DNA from 4 places in the Arthrobacter oryzae genome. Region 2 is predicted to be linked to each of the others. Evidence: riboswitches for the same ligand, from Rfam matches in the RefSeq annotation. Region 2 holds a riboswitch; each other region holds the start of a gene.
What was found. Region 2 has a riboswitch for thiamine pyrophosphate ahead of Q8Z05_RS06395 (ECF transporter S component). Riboswitches for the same ligand answer to the same signal wherever they lie in the genome.

Region 1 (3,201 bases), 1.6 Mb from region 2:
ACACCGGCCCCAGGACTCGATGGAGGGCGACCGGTTCATCCGGTCGTTCATCGCAGAAGTCAGCCGCCGCCAGCACTCACGGGCGTCGTAGCTGCAGCTCCGGGAGATAGACTTTTCCGCCGGCTGCCAGGAATTCGTCGCTCTTTTCCCGCATGCCTGCCGCCATCTCGGCGAGGGCGGCCTGGGCCTCGGCTGAACCGTATTCGTCCCTGATGTCCTGGCTGATGCGCATGGAGCAGAACTTGGGCCCGCACATGGAACAGAAATGCGCTGTCTTGGCCGGTTCTGCAGGCAGCGTCTCGTCGTGGAAGGCTTCCGCAGTGACAGGGTCCAGCGAGAGTGCAAACTGGTCCCGCCAGCGGAATTCGAACCGGGCCTTGGACAATGCGTCGTCACGTTCATGCGCGCCCGGGTGGCCCTTGGCGAGGTCCGCCGCGTGGGCGGCGATCTTGTAGGTGATCACACCGGTCTTCACGTCGTCCTTGTTCGGCAGGCCCAGGTGTTCCTTCGGCGTGACGTAGCAGAGCATGGCCGTGCCGTAGCGGGCGATTTCCGTGGCGCCGATCGCGGACGTGATGTGGTCGTAGCCCGGGGCGATGTCCGTGACCAGGGGCCCCAGGGTGTAGAACGGTGCGCCCTTGCAGAGTTCCTGCTGGCGTTCCACGTTTTCGCGGACCAGATGGAACGGCACGTGCCCCGGTCCCTCCACCATCACCTGCACGTCGAACTCCCAGGCGCGCTGGGTCAGTTCCGCCAGGGTATCCAGTTCGGCGAACTGGGCCGCGTCGTTCGCGTCCGCCGTCGCTCCCGGGCGCAGACCGTCACCCAGGGAGAACGCGACGTCGTACTTGGCGAAAATTTCGCACAGCTCGTCGAAGTGCGTGTAAAGGAAGTTCTCCTGGTGGTGCGCCAGGCACCAGCCGGCCATGATGGATCCGCCGCGCGAGACGATGCCAGTCACACGGTTGGCCGTCAGCGGCACATAGCGCAGCAGCACTCCGGCGTGGATGGTCATGTAGTCCACACCCTGCTCACACTGTTCGATCACCGTGTCGCGGAAGATCTCCCAGGTGAGTTTGTTGGCTTCGCCGTTGACCTTCTCCAGCGCCTGGTAGATGGGCACGGTGCCAATCGGCACGGGGGAGTTGCGGATGATCCATTCCCGGGTGGTGTGGATGTCGTCACCAGTGGACAGGTCCATCACCGTGTCGGCACCCCATTGGGTGGCCCACTGCAGTTTGTCCACTTCTTCGGCGATGGAGCTGGTCACGGCCGAGTTGCCGATGTTGGCGTTGATCTTGACGAGGAAGGCCTTGCCGATGATCATCGGCTCGGATTCCGGGTGGTTGATGTTATTGGGGATGATGGCGCGGCCGGCAGCCACTTCGCTGCGGACAAGCTCCACGTCGCAGTTTTCGCGGAGGGCGACAAACTGCATCTCGGGAGTCACCACACCCTGCCGGGCGTAATGCATCTGGGTGACGGTCCTGCCGTCGACGGCGCGGCGGGGCACCGGCTGCGCGCCCTTCCACTCCGCCGAGGCGGCACCGCGGCGCACGGCGGACCTGCCGTCGTCGAGCAGGTTGCGTTCCCGGCCGCTGTACGGCTCGGTGTCGGCCCGGGCTTCAACCCAACGGGTCCTGAACGGTTCGAGCCCCACCACGGGATCGCTGCCCGGCCCGGCCGTCCGGTACACCCGGAACGGCGGGTTTGCTGTCCCGCCCGGCGAGTCCTCCAAGGCAATCTCGGTCACCGGCACGCGGATCCCGGTGGCTTCGTCGTTGATGAATGCCAACGAATGTGACTTCAGGGACTGCGTTTCTTTTTGGGCAGGGGAGAGCTGTGTTTCTGGTGTATTCACGGAATACTCACTTCCTTCGCCGGCATTACCCGGACAGGTTCAACGGTCGCAGGCTGCATCAGCCCGATCTCAGCCCCTGCAAGGGCACCCGTGTGGTCGTAGACGAAGCTACCACAAGGCATCGCGAGGGTCCCCAACAACACCGGCTGTGACACCGGGCGCAGGGTGCGAGGCGGTGACGGGACGGGCAGGTTTAGGCTTGAAGCATGCGTGGCGTCATTGAATTCAGCGGGACCGTGCTCACTGCCCCGGACCAGGAGCGGCGGGGCCTTTGGGCCGTGGACGGCCGGCTGACATTCAGCCGTCCGGCCGCTCCGCCGGACGTGGTGCTTGACGGCTGGGTCCTTCCCGGCCTGGTGGATGCCCACTGCCACATCGGGCTGGGACCCGCCGGTGACGTTCCGGATTCCCTGGCTGAGGAGCAGGCCACCACGGACCGGAACGCGGGAACACTGCTGGTCCGTGATGCCGGCGCCGTCCACGACACACGCTGGCTCCAGCAGCGCCCGGAGCTGCCCCGGATCATCCGCGCCGGCCGGCATGTCGCCCGGACCGGCCGGTACCTCAGGGGGTTTGCCGTCGAAGTGGAGCCGGACGGCCTGGTCGAGGCAGTGCGGAAGCAGGCCCGCGCGGGTGATGGCTGGGTCAAGCTCGTGGGCGACTGGATAGACCGCGACGCCGGCGACCTCGCGCCGTCGTTCCCTGCCGCCGTGGTGCGGGACGCCGTCCGGGCGGCGCACGATGAAGGGGCCAGGGTGACGGCGCACTGTTTCGCCGAGGACACCCTGGATGACATGCTCGACGCCGGAATCGACTGCATCGAACACGGAACCGGACTCCTGCCGCGGCACATACCCCGGTTTGTCGACCAGCAGGTTCCGATCGTGCCCACGCTCATCAATATTGCGACCTTCCCGGACATAGCGTCCCGGGCAGAGCAGAAGTTTCCGGTGTACGCGGCACACATGCGCGCACTGTGGGAGCGCCGGAACGAACGGATCGTGGAAGCTTTCGACGCCGGCGTGCCGATCTACGCAGGGACGGATGCGGGCAGCGTCATCCGCCACGGCCGGATCGTGGATGAAATCATCGCGCTCCACACCGCCGGCCTGCCGGCGACAGCGGCCCTCGGCGCTGCGTCGTGGGCCGCCCGGGATTGGCTGGGAGCGGACGGCATTACCGAAGGTGCCAGTGCCGACGTCGTCCTGTGCGACACGGATCCCAGGGTCCATCCGGCCACGCTGCTGAATCTCAGGCACATCGTTCTGCGGGGAAGCCAGCTCCGTTAGGAATAAATTGAAGCTTCAAGTAATTTAACTCCATGTAAGCGTCGCCGGCAC
Region 2 (3,201 bases):
CCACTTGTACGGATCAATGCCCGCGCCTTCGCTGAGGTCCACCGTCGCGGAGACCTTGCCTTCCACCGGCCGGAGCAGCCCGGCCAGGGTCAGCGCAAACGTGGACTTGCCGGAACCGTTGGGGCCGGTGATGGTCAGCGCCTGCCCGGTCCGGACCTGCGCCGTGATGCCGGACTGCACCGGGACGGGCGGGACGGCCTTGAAGCCCCTCCGGCGGGGACGTTCGCGGGAGACGGCCAGGTGCTCCGCTGCCAGCAGGAGGTTCCCGTTACCCGGCACTCCCCCCGAGGCCACGCCCGCGGGCGCCCCGGCATCACCGGGTGCTCCGCCCGCGGCACCGGACCGCGTCCGGGTCGCCGGGACGTACCCGGGCACCCAGACGCCGGCGGCGATGAGCAGGTCCCGCGCCTGTGCCAGGACCTGGTCCGGGGCGCCGTCCAGGAGCACTGCAGAATCCGTGGCGGATCCCGGCTGCAGCACCACGATCCGGTCCACGAGGTCTTTCCACACGCCGACGCGGTGTTCCACCACCACCATCGTTGCCCCGGTCTTATCCAGGCACCGGCCCACGGCGTCGCGGACTTCCAGCACTCCGGCCGGGTCAAGGTTGGCGGTGGGCTCGTCCAGGAGCAGCAGTCCCGGGCGCATGGCGAGGATGCCGGCGAGCGCAAGGCGCTGTTTCTGCCCGCCGGACAGGGCCGACGTCGGGTGGTCCAGCGGCAGGTGCGCCAGCCCGACGTCGTCGAGCGCCTCCCCGACGCGCGTCCAGATGTCCGCGCGGGGCACGGCAAGGTTCTCGGCGCCGAAGGCGACGTCGTCCCCCACCCGGGAGAGGACAACCTGCGTCTCCGGGTCCTGCTGCATCAGGCCGGCGGACCCTCGCCGGGCACGCGGCGGGGCGCCGTCGATCAGCAAGCTGCCGGTCTCGTCGGAGTCCTCGGCGTCCGGCGTGCCCCCGTGGTGGGCGCCGGCGTCGCTGTCTCCAAGCACGCCGGCGAGGGCGTGCAGCAGCGTGGATTTACCGGCGCCGGACGGACCGAGCAGCAGCACGCGTTCGCCCGGCCGGATGTCCAGGTCCAGGCCGCGGACGGCCGGCAGGGACCGGCCGGCGTGCCGCCAGCCCCAGCCGCGCGCCGTGACCGCTGCCGGGCGGACGTAGTCCGACGATGTCATGAGCAGTGTGCGTTCATCAGGAGAAGACGGGCTCCGTTGCTGCCTTGCGGGAGGCGAAGGAGCTGAGCACACCGGTCCTGGCCAAGCCGCGGGTGGCGATCCAGGACAGTGCACCGGCGATGACGGCTCCGGAGATGGCGGTGAAAATGATGTACGCCAGCTTGTCGCCGGCAGCGTAGGCGATGTTCCAGCCCCACGGAGCGAACGAGTCGTTCAGGCCACAGAAGAGGCCTGCAGCGGCACCGGCCAGCAGCGACACGGGCAGGTTGAACTTCTTGTACACGAACACCGCAAAGATGATCTCCGCACCGAGCCCCTGCACGAAGCCGGAGAACAGCACCGACGCACCGTACTGCGAGCCCATGATCAGTTCTCCCGTGGCGGCTACCGATTCACAGAACAGGGCGGCGCCCGGCTTGCGGATGATCAGCATGCCCAGGACGGCGGGAATCATCCAGCCGCCGGCAATGAGGCCGGTCAGCGGCGGGTACACGGCGTTCATGGCCGGCGAAACCGCGGCGGCCCCCTGGGACCAGGCCCAGAAAATGACGCCGCCGGCCACTGCGATCAACGCGGCAACCACAATGTCCACCACACGCCAGCTGCGCTTGCTGTGTGGCAGTGTCTGCTTTGCAGAAATATCAGTCATGTCTTCCTCCTGAGGTACAGGAGGGGAGAGTGGTTGCCGGCGGGGCCGCGGCTTCCGCCGCCTGCTGCCGGTCACTCTGAGAACTCGACTCCCTTGCGCCGGTACTAACCGGATCAGGTTCGAGGGTCTGCGGCTGTCCGCACTCTCAGCGCCCGCCTCCGGTTCCCTGGACTTTTCCAGTGATGCCCGACGGCGACGCTCCCCTGTCGTATCAATTCGCCCTTGTGGGCGTGCATAAGTTTACACCCGCGGGCCCGCCGAATCCCGGGGCCGGTGTCACAATCGGCGGTGATCCGGCGGGGCTGATGCGGTTAGGCTAGGGGAAGTCCTGTTTCCGCCGTCTCCCACCTGTAAGGGGTACTGGATATGAGTTTCTTCATCAAGCTGTTTGGGACCGGAGTAAGCCTGCTGGCCGGGTTCGCCGGCACCAAGGCCGTCGACGTTGTCTGGGAAAAGGTCACCGGCCGGAAGCCCCCGAAGGGCGACAAGGATGACGTCCCCACCACCCTGCGCACCGCCCTGACCTTCGCGCTGATTTCGGCGGCTGTCAGCGCCATCATCCAGGTCCTGGCCAACCGCGGCACCCAGCGTGCGATCACGCGCTTCGCCAAGAGCCAGGACATCGTCTAGGTCCCAACCCAACCCGAGTTTTTGTCCAGATAACGCGAGCTAACCGGCCTCCACGTCGCGTTATCTGGACAAAAACTCTTTGCAGAGTGATCCCTAGGCTGATCCGCGCTGGTGGTCGTCCCCGGACCGCTTGCCCGGGTCCTGCGGCTCGGCAGTTTTCTTGTCGGCGGCCTTCAGCACCACGGCTTCCAGCTCGTCCACCGTCAGGAGCTCCCTGTGCAGGTGCTTGGTGCGGTAGCCGGCCCTTCCCACCATGTGCGCGGACACCGGAACGGTGAGCACCTGGAAGATCCACGCCACGAACAGCACCGGCCACACCCACCAGGTCCGCAGCTGCAGGCCCACCGAGGCCAGCAGCAGGAAGAGCCCCAGCACCTGGGGCTTGGTGGCCGCGTGCATCCTGCTCATCAGGTCCGGGAAGCGCAGCAGGCCGATCGCCGCGCCGAGGGACATCACGGCGCCCACCACCATAAAAACAGCCGACACCGTGTCAATGATGGCGTCCACGGAAGATGGTTCAGGATTCATTGGGCTGCTCCCGCCGGTCGGCCACGAAGCGCGCCACGGTCACTGATCCGATGAACCCGATGATGGACAGCGCCACCAGCAGCATCAGGTTGTTCAGATGCCTGTTCACGGCCATGTCGATGCAGAGCGTGGCGCCGATGATGGCCAGCAGCACGTCCGAGGCCAGCACCCGGTCCAGCAGGGACGGGCCGATGGCGATCCGGACGATGGCCCCGGCTGCC
Region 3 (3,201 bases), 1.2 Mb from region 2:
CGCCGGTTCCGGCGTCCGCGACGCGCCCCAGCAGCGGCGCGTTGTCGGGTGTTCCCGGCCGGGCCCGGGCTGTGGCTTCCAGGAGTTCCAGTTCAGCGACGGCGGGTACCAGCACCTGCGCGTCACGGAGCAACTGGTAGACGCCGCCCGCTGACACGGCTGAGCCGGGCAGCCCTTCCGGCGCGGCCGGCCCGGCATGGTCGTTGCCGGCTCCTGCGAGGGCGTCTTCGCGCTGGGTGGCCCCGATCACCACCGTGCCATCCTGCCGGGGCACGATGTAGACGGGGACTCCGTGGACCATGCCGCGGACGGTGGATGTCAGCATCGGCTGCAGGTAGGCGGGGACACGCAGCCGCAGGATGTCGCCGTACACCGGGCGGAGCGGCAGCCGGAGGCCGGCCGGCAGTCCGCCGAGTGACGCTGCTTCCAGCCCGTTGGCGATGATGGTCTCCCCGGCATGCACGGTGCCTCCCCCGGCCAGGCCGACACCGGTGACCCGCCCGTCCTCCCAGAGCAGGCCGGCGGCCCGCTCACGCACGGCGCAGCCCGCCAGGGACTCCGCAAGCAGGGCCAGGAGCTTGCGGGGATCCACCTGGTGGTCGGCCGGGATGTCGAAGGCGCAGGAGATGCCCGGGCTCAGCAAGGGCTCGCGGGCACGCGCTTCCCTGACTGTCAGTGGTTCCACTGTGAGGCCGCTGGACCGCTGGACGCCGCGCAGGTCGGCGAGCGCCCGCCGGTCGGCGGCGTCGGCACCCACGGCGAGGGTCGACGTCGTGAGGTAACCGGTGTCCGGGCCGGCGCCGTCCCGGACACCGCCTTGCAGTCCGGCGGCGAAGGCCGGCCAGAGCCCTGAGGAGTGGAGCATGAGCTCCAGGAGCTCTTCCTCCTGGTAGTGCAGTTCGCTGACCGGGGCCAGCATGCCGGCGGCGGCCCAGCTCGCGCCCGTTCCGGGGGCGTCGTCGATGATCACCACGGACCTGCCCGACTCCCGGGCTTCCCAGGCGATGCCGTGGCCGATGATTCCGCCTCCGATCACGGCGACGTCGGCGCTGATGTCCGGGCGCGCGGCGGTGCAGCCTGCTGGAGGTTGCGGGGTCATTGTCATCCTTCCCTACGCCGGTACTAACCGGATCAGGTCAAGCGGTCGGCTCTGACGCCCTCTCAGCCCTGCAGCTTTGTGACAGCTGCAGCGGGCTCCCGCGGTACTCCACCAGTTTAGGGGAACTAGGCTGGTGCCATGACCGAGCAAGCCCTCCTCACCGATGCCCGCCTGTACCTCTGCACCGACGCCCGCACCGACCGTGGCGATTTCGGAGACTTCGTTGACGCCGCCTATGCCGGAGGCGTTGACATCATCCAGCTCCGGGACAAGAACCTGGAAGCGGCCGAAGAGCTCGAGCTGCTCGACGTGCTGGAAGCCGCGGCCCGCCGCCACGGCCGCCTCTGGTCGGTCAACGACCGCGCGGACATTGCCTCGCTCTCCGGCGCACCCGTGCTTCATGTCGGTCAGAAAGACCTCCCCCTGGCATCGGCCCGCAAGTTCCTCGGCAATGAAGCCGTCATCGGCCTCTCAACGCACAGTCCGGAACAGATCGATGCCGCCATCGCCGCATCACGCGGCCCCGGTGGCCTGGACTACTTCTGTGTCGGGCCGGTGTGGGCCACTCCCACCAAGCCGGGGAGGGCCGCCGTCGGCCTCGACCTGGTCCGCTATGCCGCGGCGGCCGCTGACGGCATAACCGCGTCCCAAACATCCGCTGCCGGCGCGGCGGCCGCTGGCGACGCCGGCACGGCGCAGCTGCCGTGGTTCGCCATCGGCGGCATTGACCTGGGCAACGTTGAGCAGGTGGTGGCTGCAGGCGCGCAGCGGATCGTGGTGGTCCGCGCCATCACCGAGGCCGATGATCCTGCCGCAGCAGCACGGTCGCTCCTGGCGGCCCTCGATGCCGGCTCCTGACTATCCGGCCAGGCCGAGCTCCGTCATCCGCCGTGAATGGTTCCCTGCCAGCCCGGCGATCAGCCCGCTGACCAGCTCGTTCGCCGCGGCAGTGTCCCCGCCGCCAATCAGGCGTCCCAGGAACGCATGCTCATGGCTGACCCGCTGCGCCTGCGTCAGTGCTTCGCCGAGCAGCCGCCTGGCCCATAGCGCAAGCCTGGAGGCGAGCCTGGGATCATCGGCCAGGGCGCCCCTGAGCAGTTCGCGGAGCACCTGGGTCGTCTCATCGGAGGCCTGGACCTGTTCGATGAGTTCCCGTGTGCCGGCGTCGACGTAGCGGGAGATGGCCCGGTAGAAGTCAGCGGAAACCGTATCGATGACATACGCCTTCATCAGTGATTCGAACCAGTCGCCCGGGCGCGTCCGCGAGTGGAAGAAGTCCACGGCTGCCTGGAACGGCAACATGGCGTCCTCCGCGTCGATCCCCATGTCCGCGAGGCGGGAGCTCACCAGCTCGTAGTGCTGGAACTCCACCACGGCAATCCTGCCGAGCACGGCCCGGTCATGGAGGGTGGGCGAATACCGCGCGTCTGCGGCGAACCGTTCGAAGGCCGACAGCTCGCCGTAGGCCATCATTCCGAACAGGTCTGCGACGAAGCGGTTGTAGTGAGCGGTGTCAGCCGGGGATAAGCTCATCGTCCAAGACTAATGGCGCAAATCGAGCTAATCTGACTTTCGTGTCACATCATCGCCTGACTCCCAGTGTCCACGAACAGACCAACCGGCTGGCCGAGGCCCTGAACGCGCTCCGTACGGAGCTGGAGCTACCCGGGCCGTTCCCTGAAGACGTCCTCGAGGATGCGCTGGCGGCCATTGCAGAGCACAAGATGCCGGACCTTGACCTGACTGCAGTGGAGTTTGTGACCATAGATCCCGCGTCCTCCACGGACCTGGACCAGGCCCTCTTCATCGAGAAGTCAGGGGACGGGTACAAGGTCTTCTACGCCATCGCCGATGTTCCTTCCTTCGTTTCACCGGGAGGGGCGCTCGACGCCGAGACACGTCGCCGGGGGCAGACGATCTACGCTCCGGACGGGCGGATTCCGCTCCACCCGGAAGTCATCAGCGAGCAGGCCGGCAGCCTGCTGGCCGGCCAGCTGTGCTCGGCCTTCGTGTGGGAGTTTGACCTGGACACGGCAGCCCGGGTCGATTCAGTGCTGGTGCGCCGCGCCAAAATCAGGAGCCGGGCAAAGCTCAACTACAAG
Region 4 (3,201 bases), 1.7 Mb from region 2:
ATCAACCGCCTGCGCGCCCAGTGGGAAGGCATCGAAGGCCAGGCCACGTCCACCAAGATCCTTGCCCCGGAGCTCCTCTACGGCGAACCGGACCTCACCATCAAGGTGGTCCGTGACGTCTTCAACGAGGACTTCTCCAAGCTGATCGTCTCCGGCGAGGAAGCCTGGGACACCATCGAGGCGTACGTGACGTACGTGGCTCCGGACCTGGTGGGCCGGCTCGAAAAGTGGACCAAGGATACGGACATCTTCGCCGCCTGGCGGATCGATGAGCAGATCCACAAGGCACTGGACCGCAAGGTCTTCCTGCCCTCCGGCGGCTCCCTCGTGATCGACCGCACCGAAGCCATGACCGTGGTGGACGTCAACACCGGAAAGTTCACCGGCAGCGGCGGCAACCTCGAGGAAACCGTCACCAAGAACAACCTGGAAGCTGCCGAGGAAGTGGTGCGCCAGCTGCGCCTCCGCGACATCGGCGGCATCATCGTGATCGACTTCATCGACATGGTGCTGGAATCGAACCGCGACCTGGTGCTGCGCCGCATGGTGGAGTGCCTCGGCCGCGACCGGACCAAGCACCAGGTTGCCGAAGTGACCTCGCTGGGCCTGGTCCAGATGACCCGAAAGCGCATGGGCACCGGGCTGCTGGAAGTCTTCGGCGAGCAGTGCGAGGCCTGTGCCGGCCGCGGCATCGTCACCCACGACGAGCCTGTGGAGCACCGCCGCGCCAACACTGTTGCCGCCGAGCACCACGTGCAGCGGACCGAGATCCAGCAGCAGCAGCAGCCCCGGACGGAGCGCAAGAGCCGTCGCCGCGGCAAGGGTGGCCAGCCGGTTTCCGAGGCAGCTCCGTCGACGCCCGCTCCGGCGCATCACGAGCCCACAGAAGCCGAACGCCATGCAAAGGCTGAGGCCACCCGCGTGGCGCTGGCGAACATCGCCGCGGCCGCGCACGCAGCCCACCTGCACGACGCCGAAGCGGGCCATGCGGCCCCGGCCGCAGCAGCCGCGGCACAGGCAGTAGGCCAGGCACTGGCAGCCCAGGCATCCTCCGGCCAGGCACCCTCCGGGCAGGCCGGGACTCCGGCCAGGCCCGGATCCGCGCCGGCGCAGCCCGCTGCCACGCAGGCAGCTCCTGCCGCAGTACGCCCGTCCAAGGCATCGGAAACTGAGGTGGCTGCTGCTGGACGTCCCGCGGCGGTCCTGACCTTCGGCGGCGAAAAGGTGGCGTTGCCGTTCGTTGAGCATGGCGGAGAAGCGCCTTCCCCGGGAGCTTCCCTGACGCTTGACCGGCTGGCTGAAGCCTTCGCGCACCTTGGCGAGCCTGTAGTGGCTGAAACTCCGGCGGCACCTGCCGAACCGCAGGTTGCGGCTCAGCCTGCGGTTCAGGCACCTGCCCACGTGCCGGCCGCCCAGGCGCCGGCAGCGCGTGCGGCTGAAGCGGACTACACCGATCACACTGCGGTGCAGGGCCGGGCGCGCCGTCCCCGCCGCAACCGGAGCGCCAGCCGTGCCCAGGGCGCAGCGAACGAGACGTCCGTGGAACACCACGAGACTGCTCCGGTAGCTGCGTCAGGTCACACCCACGAAGCAAAGGCACCCGAGCCGGCCCAGAAGGACGCGCCTGCCAAGGCACCCGCCAACGAACCGATCATCCTCGGCGTAGGTGTACCGGCCTCCGAGCTCTGATCTCAGGGCAGGTTCCACGAACTGACATCGCGGGTGCGGTCCGAGGCAGGCGTAGCAATACGCCGGTTTCGGGCCGCACCCGCGAGTTCGTTGCGGGGAAACAGTAGGCTAGGGGACTGACACGGGGTGCCGCGCACAGGGCCGGCTGAGATCCACACCCGTTGAACCTGTCCGGTTAGCACCGGCGAAGGGATGTCTCCTTTGGCAATATCATTCCTGCCCACGCCTGCCTCCACGGCAACCCCCTCAGCGTCCGGCGGCGCCCTCCTTCGCCGTACACCGAGGGTGCTGGCCATCGCCGGCTCCGATCCGTCCGGCGGGGCCGGGATCCAGGCGGACCTCAAGAGCATTGCCGCCAACGGCGGATACGGCATGGCTGCCATCACCGCCTTGACGGCGCAAAACACCCGCGGCGTCCGTGCCGTCCACGTGCCCCCGGCCGAATTCCTGACCGCCCAGCTTGAGGCCATCAGCGATGACATCAGCATTGACGCCGTCAAGATCGGCATGCTGGGTGACTCTGCGGTGATTGCCGCCGTCCGCGGCTGGCTGCAGAAGGCCCGTCCCGCCGTCGTCGTTCTTGATCCCGTGATGGTCGCCACCAGCGGGGACCGGCTCCTGCAGGAGGCGGCCGAGGCGGAACTGCGTGAACTCCTGCCCCTTGCCGACCTTGTTACGCCGAACCTGGCCGAACTGGCGATGCTCCTCAACGAACCCCTCGCCGGCGACTGGGAAGCGGCACTGGCCCAGGGCAAGCGCCTCGCTGCCCAGGCGGGCACCACCGTCCTGGTCAAGGGCGGACATCTCGACGGCGGTTCCTGCCCCGACGCGCTCGTCAACACCGAAGGGCTGCTCGGCCAGGACGTTGTGGTAGTCCCCGGCGAGCGGATCACCACCAGGAACAGCCACGGCACGGGCTGTTCGCTGTCCTCGGCGATGGCAACTGCGCAGGCACGGCTGGGGGACTGGGAAGCATCGCTGCGGGAAGTGAAGCCGTGGCTGCAGGGAGCGCTCCGGGAAGCCGAAGCACTGGAAGTGGGAACAGGCAACGGCCCGGTCCACCATTTCCACCATCTCGCGCCCAAAGGCGCGGACGCGCCGGCCGAAGGGCAGTTCGCTGCGGTGCTCCGGCAGGACGCCAGGCCGGACCTGGACGACATCTATGGGCTGGACTTCATCCGTGCCCTGGCCGACGGCACCCTCACCGAGCAGCACTTTGCGTATTACCTTGCCCAGGACGCCATTTACCTGAACGGCTATTCCAGGGTGCTGTCCCGTGCCGCCGCCATAGCCCCCACTGAGGCCGAACAGCTTTTCTGGGCGCGCGCGGCCCAGCAATGCCTCGAAGTCGAGTCCGAACTGCACCGGACGTGGCTCAGCACCCGGAAGGTGGACGACGGCCTGGGGCCCGTGACCAAGTCCTACGTGGACCACCTCCTGGCTTCGTCAGTTTCCGGCAGCTACGGAGTGCTCGTAGCCGCCGTGCTTCCGTGCTTCTGGCTGTACGCCGAG

Region 1: it holds a riboswitch for thiamine pyrophosphate, as region 2 does, so the genes downstream of both, thiC (phosphomethylpyrimidine synthase ThiC) here and Q8Z05_RS06395 (ECF transporter S component) in region 2, are expected to answer to the same signal.
Region 3: it holds a riboswitch for thiamine pyrophosphate, as region 2 does, so the genes downstream of both, thiO (glycine oxidase ThiO) here and Q8Z05_RS06395 (ECF transporter S component) in region 2, are expected to answer to the same signal.
Region 4: it holds a riboswitch for thiamine pyrophosphate, as region 2 does, so the genes downstream of both, Q8Z05_RS20100 (bifunctional hydroxymethylpyrimidine kinase/phosphomethylpyrimidine kinase) here and Q8Z05_RS06395 (ECF transporter S component) in region 2, are expected to answer to the same signal.

What each region holds. Positions count from the first base shown of each region.
Region 1 covers NZ_CP132204.1:4,462,923-4,466,123, reverse strand. The annotation lists gene Q8Z05_RS20605 (alpha/beta fold hydrolase) at 1-91, shown strand, start outside; gene thiC (phosphomethylpyrimidine synthase ThiC) at 77-1,861, opposite strand; TPP riboswitch at 1,856-1,963, opposite strand; gene Q8Z05_RS20595 (amidohydrolase family protein) at 2,068-3,150, shown strand.
Region 2 covers NZ_CP132204.1:1,378,095-1,381,295, forward strand. The annotation lists gene Q8Z05_RS06390 (ABC transporter ATP-binding protein) at 1-1,173, opposite strand, end outside; gene Q8Z05_RS06395 (ECF transporter S component) at 1,190-1,822, opposite strand; TPP riboswitch at 1,895-2,037, opposite strand; gene Q8Z05_RS06400 (DUF4235 domain-containing protein) at 2,189-2,452, shown strand; gene mnhG (monovalent cation/H(+) antiporter subunit G) at 2,546-2,980, opposite strand; gene Q8Z05_RS06410 (monovalent cation/H+ antiporter complex subunit F) at 2,970-3,201, opposite strand, start outside.
Region 3 covers NZ_CP132204.1:172,892-176,092, forward strand. The annotation lists gene thiO (glycine oxidase ThiO) at 1-1,105, opposite strand, end outside; TPP riboswitch at 1,092-1,211, opposite strand; gene thiE (thiamine phosphate synthase) at 1,238-1,957, shown strand; gene Q8Z05_RS00785 (ferritin-like fold-containing protein) at 1,958-2,632, opposite strand; gene Q8Z05_RS00790 (RNB domain-containing ribonuclease) at 2,674-3,201, shown strand, end outside.
Region 4 covers NZ_CP132204.1:4,365,379-4,368,579, reverse strand. The annotation lists gene Q8Z05_RS20105 (ribonuclease E/G) at 1-1,689, shown strand, start outside; TPP riboswitch at 1,802-1,899, shown strand; gene Q8Z05_RS20100 (bifunctional hydroxymethylpyrimidine kinase/phosphomethylpyrimidine kinase) at 1,882-3,201, shown strand, end outside.